One region of the Streptomyces sp. NPDC045955 genome, then DNA from elsewhere that is predicted to be linked to it. Evidence: riboswitches for the same ligand, from Rfam matches in the RefSeq annotation. Region 1 holds a riboswitch; each other region holds the start of a gene.

Region 1 (3,264 bases):
GCCGAGGAGGGCCCCACGGCCGAGGAGATGGAGCGCGCCCAGGCCCAGCTGGAGCGCGAGTGGCTGGACCGGCTGGGCACGGTCGCCGGCCGCGCCGACGAACTGTGCCGGTACGCCGTCCTGTTCGGCGACCCGCAGCTCGCCCTGACCGCCGTGCAGCGCGTGCTGGAGGTGACGGCAGAGGAGGTCCAGGAGGTCGCCAAGGCCCGCCTGCGGCCCGACAACCGCGCGGTGCTCGTCTACGAGCCCGTCGCCGGCGAGACGGGCGACGCGGAGACCGCCGAGGACGCCGACACCACCGAGGACACCGCAGCCGCGGCCCTGAACGAGAACGAGGAGGCGGCCAAGTGACCGAGCTCGCCACGATGGACTTCCACCCCCAGCCGCAGGCGGGCGAGGCCAAGCCGTGGGCCTTCCCGGCCCCCGAGCGCGGCACGCTCGGCAACGGCCTGACGGTCCTGCGCTGCCACCGCCCCGGCCAGCAGGTCGTCGCCGTGGAGGTGCTGCTGGACGCCCCCCTGGACGCCGAGCCGGCCGGCCTCGACGGCGTGGCCACGATCATGGCCCGGGCCTTCTCCGAGGGCACCGACAAGCACTCCGCCGAGGACTTCGCCGCCGAGCTGGAGCGCGCCGGTGCCACCCTCGACGCGCACGCCGACCACCCCGGCGTCCGGCTCAGCCTGGAGGTGCCGGCCTCCCGGCTCGCCAAGGGACTCGGCCTGGTCGCCGACGCCCTGAGGGCCCCCGCGTTCGCGGACAGCGAGGTCGAGCGGCTGGTCCGCAACCGCCTCGACGAGATCCCGCACGAGCTGGCCAACCCCGCCCGCCGTGCCGCCAAGGAGCTCTCCAAGGAGCTGTTCCCGGCGGACTCGCGCATGTCGCGGCCCCGACAGGGCACCGAGGAGACGGTCGCGGCGATCGACTCCGCGGCCGTACGCGCCTTCTACGAGAGGCACGTCAGGCCCGCCACGGCCACGGTCGTGGTCGTCGGCGACCTCACCGGCATCGACCTCGACGTCCTGCTCGGCGACACGCTGGGTGCCTGGACCGGCTCCGCGGCCGAGCCGCGCCCGGTGCCGCCGGTGACCGCCGACGACACGGGCCGTGTCGTCATCGTGGACCGCCCCGGCGCCGTCCAGACGCAGCTGCTGATCGGCCGCATCGGCCCGGACCGGCACGACCGCGTGTGGCCCGCGCAGGTGCTCGGCACGTACTGCCTCGGCGGCACCCTCACCTCCCGCCTGGACCGCGTGCTGCGCGAGGAGAAGGGTTACACCTACGGGGTACGGGCGTTCGGCCAGGTCCTCAGGTCCGCCCCGGACGGGACCGGTGCCGCGATGCTCGCCATCAGCGGCTCCGTGGACACGCCCAACACCGGCCCTGCCCTCCAGGACCTCTGGACGGTGCTGCGCACGCTCGCCGCCGAGGGGCTGACCGACGCGGAGCGGGACGTCGCCGTGCAGAACCTGGTCGGCGTGGCGCCGCTGAAGTACGAGACGGCGGCGGCCGTCGCGAGCACGCTGGCCGACCAGGTCGAACAGCACCTGCCCGACGACTTCCAGGCCACGCTGTACCGGCAGCTCGCCGCGACCGGCACCGTGGAGGCCACCGCGGCGGCCGTCAGCGCCTTCCCGGTGGACCGACTGGTGACCGTGCTCGTCGGTGACGCGGCGCAGATCAAGGGCCCGGTCGAGGCCCTGGGCATCGGTGAAGTCTCGGTCGTCGCCGCCGAGTAGGAGCACGCGCGCAGGGGCCCTGGTTGTCTTCTAAGGCACCAGGGCTCCTTTATGCCCGAATTGGTGCGGAGGTTGCCTGTCTGCCCTGTGGGATGCGCTACAAAAACCGGGATCCGTTTGGGAATTGAAAGTGGCCCCGCTTAGGTTCGTCCGGGCTGTTCGTCAGGCAGTGCGCCGCACCCGCGGCACCGGACAGTCATCGCCGAGTCCCCGTACGGCGCGAGCCAGGGGAGCCGGGGACCCACCGCAGTCCCTGGGGTGAATCGGACGCCCGCGCGAGCCGCGAGGGGGTCCGTAGGAGACCTTCCTGCTCCGAACCCGTCAGCTAACCCGGTAGGCGAGAAGGAAGGAAAGGACCAGGCACTCCATGGCGTTCACCCGCGCCACCGGGAAGCATCGTCGTCCCAGCCGGATGCAGCGCGGCACGGCCCGCGCGGCGGGCGTCGCGGCCCTCGCCACCACCGGTGTCATCGGCACCGTGGCCGCCCCGGCCTTCGCCGCCGAGCCCGCCGTCGAGCAGACCGGCCTCACCCCCGTCGTCACCATGGGTGACACCGTTGCCCAGCAGATCGACGCCCAGGCCGCCGCCCAGAAGCAGGCCGCCGAGGAAGCCGCCGCCAAGAAGAAGGCCGAGGAGGCCGCCCGTGAGCGGGCCGCCGAGGCGGCCAAGGAGGCCAAGGAAGCCGCCGAGAAGGCCCGCGAGGCCAAGGAACGCGCCGCCCGCGAGGCCGAGCGCAAGCGCCTCAACACCTTCGTGCCCCCGATCTCCGGCTCGTACGTCTCCACCGGCTACCAGGCCAGCAGCGGCCTGTGGTCCTCCGGCAGCCACACCGGCATCGACTTCCACGCCGCCAACGGCACCTCCGTCCACGCGGTCGGCATGGGAGAGGTCGTCGAGGCCGGCTGGGGCGGCTCCTACGGCAACCAGATCGTGATCAAGATGAACGACGGCACGTACACCCAGTACGGCCACCTGTCGTCCATCGGCGTCTCGGTGGGCCAGAAGGTCACCCCCGGCCAGCAGATCGGCCTGTCCGGCGCGACCGGCAACGTCACCGGCCCGCACCTGCACTTCGAGGCCCGTACGAGCCCCGAGTACGGCTCCGACATCGACCCGGTCGCCTACCTCCGCTCGCACGGCGTGAGCGTCTGACGGCGTACCACTCCGCTTCCCGAGGCCCCGGCTCCCCGAGCCGGGGCTTTCTGCGTTTGTGACGCCCGGCTGTCCAAAAAATATCCCTGGATTCCGGTCTGCCGTCGGAAATTCCGGCTCATTGCAATAGAGTCACGGAACACGTGTCACTAGTCGACGTTTCACGGGGATTAAACGGAGGTCGGTCATGCGCATTCCGGCGCACTCGGTGTGCACGGCCATCCGGGACGACATCGTCGCGGGTGTCTACGAACGCGGCGGCCGGCTGACCGAGGAACTCCTCGCCCGCCGCTACGGTGTCTCGCGCGTCCCGGTCCGGGAGGCCCTGCGCACCCTGGAGGCCGAGGGCTTCGTGGTGACCCGGCGGCACGCGGG
Region 2 (3,264 bases), on a different contig from region 1:
TCACGGTCAGCGGCTCCGGTGACCTCGACCCGGCGGCACAGTTCTGGCACACCGGCGGCCAGAAGGTCCTCTACACCACCGACAAGGGCGCCGAACGCGCCCGTGCCCTCGGCCTCGCCACCGATGCCACCGACGGCGCTGCTCCTGATGCCACCGACGTCGTCCCGCTCGGCGCCGACCTCGACTGGCGGCGCCTCCTCACCCACCTGCACGACGTCCGGGGTGTACGACGCCTCATGGTCGAGGGTGGCGGCCTGATCCACACCCAGCTCCTCACGCAGGGCCTGGCCGACGAACTCCAGCTGGTCCTCGCCCCCCTCTTCGTCGGCGACCCCGGGGCACCCCGCCTCTTCGGGCCCGGCGGCTACCAGTCCGGCCGGCTCCGGCTGCTGGAGACCCGGCGGATCGAGGACGTGGTCCTCATGCGCTACGAGCCGACCGCCCCCGGCACCGGCCCCCTGCCCGCCGCCGCCGATCACCACTGGCTGGCCCTCGCCTGCGAACTGGCCGCACAGTGCCCGCCGTCGGACACGGCGTTCAGTGTCGGCGCGGTGGTCGTCGCGGCCGACGGCACCGAACTGGCCCGCGGCCACTCCCGTGAGGGCGGCGACCCGCTCGTGCACGCCGAGGAGGCGGCCCTGGCCAAGCTCGACCCGGCCGACCCCAGGCTCGCCGGCGCGACGGTCTACAGCAGCCTGGAGCCCTGCGCCCGCCGGGCCTCCCGCCCCGCACCCTGCGCCCGGCTGATCCTCGACGCGGGCGTACGACGCGTGGTCACGGCCTGGCGCGAGCCGGACACCTTCGTGGCGGACGCCGACGGCAGTGGCCTGCTGGCGGCCGGGGGAGTGGAGGTCCTCGTCCTCCCGGAGCACGAGGAGCGCGCCAAGGCCCCGAACCGCCACCTGACGCACTGAGCTCGGGCCGATCGGCCCAACGGATCCTGCGGCCTGGCCGCCTCGCGGGTCGCGCTGCCTCCAGGGCCGCTACGACAGCGCGGACGGGCGACCCGGGCCGCTGAGCACCGGGTGTGCGCGAGCGGTCCCGCGGATGGCGTACACTGGAGTCACAACGACGCGGGGTGGAGCAGCTCGGTAGCTCGCTGGGCTCATAACCCAGAGGTCGCAGGTTCAAATCCTGTCCCCGCTACTGAAGGCCGAGGGCCGGAATCCGAAAGGGTTCCGGCCCTCGGTGTTTTCCTGGGTTCTTCATTACTGTCGGTGAGTGAATCAAGCCGCTCCGCATGACAACTGACGCACCGTCAAAGCCCGTGAGTCACTTGCGTGGCGGTCAACTCGCCCGTTTTGGGCCGGTCGTGGGAGGTTGGTCCGCGTGAAAAAGGTTAATGATCAAGCGGAATCGCTGGAATACCCACCGCGCTTCTATTAACGTTCGATAACGCAGCGCGGTCGTCCCAGCCGTCACAGAAGGCGGCTCCGTGCGCACGCGCCGAATCCTGAAAAGGAACCGGGGAACCACCACTTGGGGTGAATCGGGCGGATGCCGCCGTGGAAGCACGGCCGGTATACGCGCGTAGGAGACCTTCCTGCTCCGAACCCGTCAGCTAACCCGGTAGGCGAGAAGGAAGGAAAGGAGTACGCCCACGTGGCGTCCAACCGGCCTGCCCCCGCGGCCCCGTCCGCGCCGAACCAGCGCGACACCGAAACTTTCGGCTACGGCGGTCACCACACCGACGAGGGCCCGTTCCAGGAATGGAACCCCACCGCGGAGTCCATCCGCCCCATCCGTGGCCGGCATCGCGTCACCAAGCAGCGCGGCGGAGGCCTCGCGCGCAGCTCCACCGTCCTCGGCGTCGGCGTCATCGCCGCCGTGGGCGCGGGCGGCATGGCCAGCGCCCAGACCGGCAAGCCGCCCGTGTCGATCTCCGTTGCGGACCTTCCCTCGGTGGGTTCCCTCATCTCGGACGACGACACCCCCGAAGGCTCCGCCACCCCGCTCAGCGACCTCGCCACGGCGTCCACCGACACCGAGCAGGGCACCTCCGGCGCCGGTGAGGCACTGCGCGCCCGGATCATGGCGCAGGTCGAGCACCAGCAGGAGCAGATCGAGACCAAGGCCGCGCAGGACGCCGCCGAAGCCGCCCGGAAGGCGGCCGCGGAGGCCGCCGCCAAGGCCGAGCAGGAAGCCAAGGCCAAGGCCGCCGAAGCCAAGAAGAAGGCGGAGGAGGAGGCCCGGAAGAAGGCCGAGGCCGAGCGGCTCGCCGCCCTCGCCAAGCAGTACACGCTGCCGACCTCCGCGTACACCATCACCTCGACCTTCGGTCAGGCCGGCGCCTACTGGTCCTCCGGCTACCACACCGGCCTCGACTTCGCCGCCCCCACGGGCACGCCGATCAAGGCGGTGCACAGCGGCACCATCACCGAGGCGGGCTGGAACGGCTCGTACGGCTACAAGACCGTCCTGACCCTCGATGACGGCACGGAGATCTGGTACGCGCACCAGTCGTCCATCGGCGTCAGCGTCGGCCAGAAGGTCAGCACGGGCGACGTCATCGGCCGCGTGGGCGCGACCGGCAACGTCACCGGTGCGCATCTGCACCTCGAGGTCCACACCGGTGGGTCCAGCAACGGCATCGACCCGCTCGCGTGGCTGCGGGGCAAGGGCCTGAACGTCTGAGCGACGGCGGCGTCTCCGGTCTCGTGCGGGGTTCCTTGCGGGGGTTTCGTGCGAGGCCGTTTACGGGAGTTTCGCGTCAGCCGTGGAATCAGCCTCCCCCGCACGGCCGTTGACACGGAACATGACTTCTCTTCGCAAGCTCGGCTCCTCCGACCTCGAGGTCTTCCCGCTCGCCCTCGGCGGCAACGTCTTCGGCTGGACCGCGGACGAGGCACAGTCGTTCGCCGTCCTCGACGCGTACACCGCCGCCGGCGGCAACTTCGTCGACTCGGCCGACGTCTACTCGGCGTGGGCGGACGGCAACCAGGGCGGCGAGTCCGAGACCGTGCTCGGCAAGTGGCTGACGTCACGCGGCAACCGCGCGGACGTCGTCGTCGCCACGAAGGTCAGCCAGCACCCCGAGTTCCAGGGCCTGTCCGCCGCCAACATCAAGGCCGCCGCCGACGCCTCCCTGCGGCGCCTCGGCACCGACTACATCGACCTGTACTACACCCACTACGACAAGCCCGACGTGCCGGTGGAGGAGATCATCGGCGCGCTCGACGAACTCGTCACGGCCGGGAAGGTGCGGTACATCGCCGCCTCCAACATCTCCCCGGAGCGGCTGCGGGCCTCCCTGGAGTTCTCCGA
Region 3 (3,264 bases), on a different contig from region 1:
AGCGTGGGGATGCCCTCGCGCAGGTCGGTGCCGGGCGTCTTGCCGGACTCGTGGGAGTCGGAGGCGATGTCCAGGACGTCGTCCGCGAGCTGGAAGGCGACGCCGAGCCGTTCGCCGTACTGGGTCAGCACGTCCACGACCGTGTCGTCGGCGCCGGACATCATCGCGCCGAACCGGCACGACACCGCCACCAGCGAGCCGGTCTTGCCGCCCAGCACGTCCAGGTAGTGCTCGACCGGGTCACGGCCGTCCTGCGGTCCGGCCGTCTCCAGGATCTGCCCGGTCACCAGCCGCTCGAACGCCTCGGCCTGCACCCGCACCGCCTCCGGGCCGAGGTCGGCCAGGATGTGCGAGGCGCGAGCGAAGAGGAAGTCCCCGGTGAGGACCGCGACGGAGTTGCCCCAGCGGGCGTTCGCGCTCGCCACCCCGCGCCGCACGGTGGCCTCGTCCATCACGTCGTCGTGATACAGCGTGGCGAGGTGGGTCAGCTCCACGACGACGGCCGACGGCACGATCCCGGGCGCGTACCGATCGCCGAACTGGGCGGCGAGCATCACGAGCAGCGGACGGAACCGCTTGCCACCGGCCCGGACCAGGTGCTGGGCGGCCTCCGTGATGAAGGGCACCTCACTCTTGGTGGCCTCGAGCAAGCCTTCCTCGACAGCCGCCATCCCGGCCTGGACATCGGCTTCCAGAGCCTGGTCCCGCACGCTCAGCCCGAACGGCCCGACGTCGGTCACGAGGGGTCTCCTGTCTGCTGGTGTCTGCCGGTGATTACGCGGATTGTCGATAGGTCGCTGCCATCACTCGAGTCAGCGTATCCGGTCACGTTTCGATCACCGCCAGCGCCCAGGGTTACAGGCCGGGTGGTATCCGATCACGACCGCAATGTTTTCGATCAGCTCATAAGAGCAGACATTTATCGACTTACCAGGCGATAGCGAGCTATGTGCGATTTGCGGCATTGGATAAGTGAATCCCCCTAGGTGCACATTGCCCCACGGACTTGTGATCAGTGAGTTGAATCACGTTATCCCCTATGACATCCCACTCCGGCACCGACCCGTACCTCCTTCCGCCGCACGCAAGTTGAGCCTTGGCTTCAGCAAAGGATCAAGTGCCCCATACACCCCTGACCAAGGTCAACCGCTCGATATGTGACTCCGGTGCTTGTTCCCGACATGTGCTCTCGCATACGTTCCGGGCCTGTCCGGCGGACGCCGAATCCTGCCACCGCCCGGACACCCCACACGAACCCACTCACTCACGCAGGGCAGGAGCGGGGGACCCAGGTACGTCGCCGGTCCGCGTAGCGGAACGGCTCGGGGTGAAGCCGCGTACGGCACACAGCGCCGTACGCGGCCGGGCACCTCCCGGCCCGAACCCGACAGCTCACCTCGCAGGCGCCGGAGAGGAACATCGCCATGCCCCGAGGCAAGCACCGTCGCCCCAGAACCAGTCAGTTCACCCGTCGTCTCATGGCCGCCGGCACCGGCGGAGCGGCCCTCGCCCTGCCGCTGATCGGCGCGACGCAGGCCGGCGCCGCCCAGCCGGCCCAGAGCGCACCCACCGTCTCGCAGTCCGTGCCGCAGGCGGCCAAGACGGCCAAGTCCCTCACGTACACCGTCACCAAGGGCGACTCGCTCGCCCGCATCGCGGACAAGTACGACGTGTCGGGCGGCTGGAAGCAGCTCTACAAGGACAACCGCGCCGCCGTCGGCGACGACCCGCGGCTGATCCACCCGGGTCTGAAGCTCACGGTGAAGACGGCCAAGGCGGACGCCGGGAAGAGGACTGCGACCAAGTCCTCCGCCCCCGCCAAGCCGGCCGCGAAGCCCGCCGGCGGCGTCGCCCAGGCCACCCAGGCCGCCGCGAAGACCTACGCGAACAACCTGGACGGCTGGATCCGCGAGGCGCTGGACATCATGGCGCAGAAGGGGATCCCGGGTTCGTACGACGGCATCTACCGCAACATCATGCGCGAGTCGTCCGGCAACCCCCAGGCGATCAACAACTGGGACTCGAACGCCGCCAAGGGCACACCGTCCAAGGGTCTGCTCCAGGTCATCGACCCGACCTTCGCCGCCTACCACGTGCCCGGCACCTCCTTCGACCCGTACGACCCGGTCGCCAACATCACGGCGGCCTGCAACTACGCGGCGGCCCGCTACGGCTCGATCGACAACGTCAACGGCCCGTACTGAGCCGTCCCGTCCAGCAGTCGTTCGAGGACGACGGCGATGCCGTCGTCCTCGTTCGACAGCGTGATCTCGTCGGCCACGGCCTTGAGTTCGGGATGGGCGTTGGCCATGGCGATGCCGTGGGCGGCCCAGTCGAACATCGGGATGTCGTTGGGCATGTCCCCGAAGGCGAGGGTGTCCGCAGGCCGCAGCCCCAGGTGCTCGGCGGCCAGCGCCAGGCCGGTGGCCTTGGTGATGCCGCACGGCTGAAGCTCGACCGTGCCGGGCCCCGACATCGTCACCGTCGCGAGTGAACCGACCACCGAGCGGGCCGTCGCCGCCAACTCGTCGTCCGACAGGTGGGGATGGCGCAGCAGCACCTTGCTGATGGGCTCGCCCCACAGGTCGTCGCGCCGCTCGACCCGCACCGCCGGCAGGGTCGGGTGCGGCATGAGGTAGCCCGGCTCGATGAGGGTGAGGCCGTCGACCCCGTCCTGGTCGACCGCGGCGTACACCTGCCCCACCTCGGCCTCGATCTTGCCCAGGGCGGTCTCCGCCAGCTCCCGGTCCAGGGTGATGGACCACAGCAGCCGGTCCGCGCCGGCGTCGTACACCTGCGCGCCCTGTCCGCACACCGCGAGCCCCGTACAGCCGAGGTCGTCCAGGAGCGGCCGCACTCTCGGCGCCGGCCGGCCCGTCACCACGAGGTGCCGGGCACCGGCGTCCACCACCCGCGTGAGCGCGGCGAGGGACCGGTCGGACAGGGTGTCGTCGCCGCGCAGCAGCGTCCCGTCCAGGTCGGTGGCGATGAGTGAATATGCGAGGGGTGCGGCCATGATCAGAGAATACGGACAACGCGCCCCTTCGTTTCATCGTACGGCGCATGCCGATTGCCCGGTTGAAGGCCTCTGCACCAGTTGGCAACAACATGGTCCGCTACCTACCGTCAGGGCCGTCTCGGGCGGTACCTTCCATGTGTCCAGGGGGGACTTGATCGGGGGGTCGGGTTGAGCAGTGGGCGTGTTCGTGTGGGTGTGCCCGGGGAGCTCGGCGAGGGGGAGAAGGAGCGCTGGCGCGCGCTGCG

Evidence for each region. Region 1 has a riboswitch for cyclic di-AMP ahead of AC07F0_RS18420 (M23 family metallopeptidase). Riboswitches for the same ligand answer to the same signal wherever they lie in the genome.
Region 2: another riboswitch for cyclic di-AMP. It lies ahead of AC07F0_RS33380 (M23 family metallopeptidase); the one in region 1 lies ahead of AC07F0_RS18420 (M23 family metallopeptidase).
Region 3: another riboswitch for cyclic di-AMP. It lies ahead of AC07F0_RS09455 (transglycosylase SLT domain-containing protein); the one in region 1 lies ahead of AC07F0_RS18420 (M23 family metallopeptidase).

Annotation. Positions count from the first base shown of each region.
Region 1 covers NZ_JBWKKY010000008.1:119,678-122,941, forward strand. Annotated here, with positions in the region: gene AC07F0_RS18410 (M16 family metallopeptidase) at 1-351, shown strand, start outside; gene AC07F0_RS18415 (M16 family metallopeptidase) at 348-1,736, shown strand; cyclic di-AMP (ydaO/yuaA leader) riboswitch at 1,927-2,090, shown strand; gene AC07F0_RS18420 (M23 family metallopeptidase) at 2,104-2,889, shown strand; gene AC07F0_RS18425 (GntR family transcriptional regulator) at 3,077-3,264, shown strand, end outside.
Region 2 covers NZ_JBWKKY010000022.1:102,095-105,358, forward strand. Annotated here, with positions in the region: gene AC07F0_RS33370 (dihydrofolate reductase family protein) at 1-914, shown strand, start outside; tRNA gene AC07F0_RS33375 (tRNA-Met) at 1,073-1,146, shown strand; cyclic di-AMP (ydaO/yuaA leader) riboswitch at 1,435-1,591, shown strand; gene AC07F0_RS33380 (M23 family metallopeptidase) at 1,603-2,634, shown strand; gene AC07F0_RS33385 (aldo/keto reductase) at 2,756-3,264, shown strand, end outside.
Region 3 covers NZ_JBWKKY010000004.1:78,846-82,109, reverse strand. Annotated here, with positions in the region: gene AC07F0_RS09460 (polyprenyl synthetase family protein) at 1-740, opposite strand, end outside; cyclic di-AMP (ydaO/yuaA leader) riboswitch at 1,248-1,421, shown strand; gene AC07F0_RS09455 (transglycosylase SLT domain-containing protein) at 1,425-2,204, shown strand; gene AC07F0_RS09450 (HAD family hydrolase) at 2,168-3,016, opposite strand; gene AC07F0_RS09445 (GNAT family N-acetyltransferase) at 3,188-3,264, shown strand, end outside.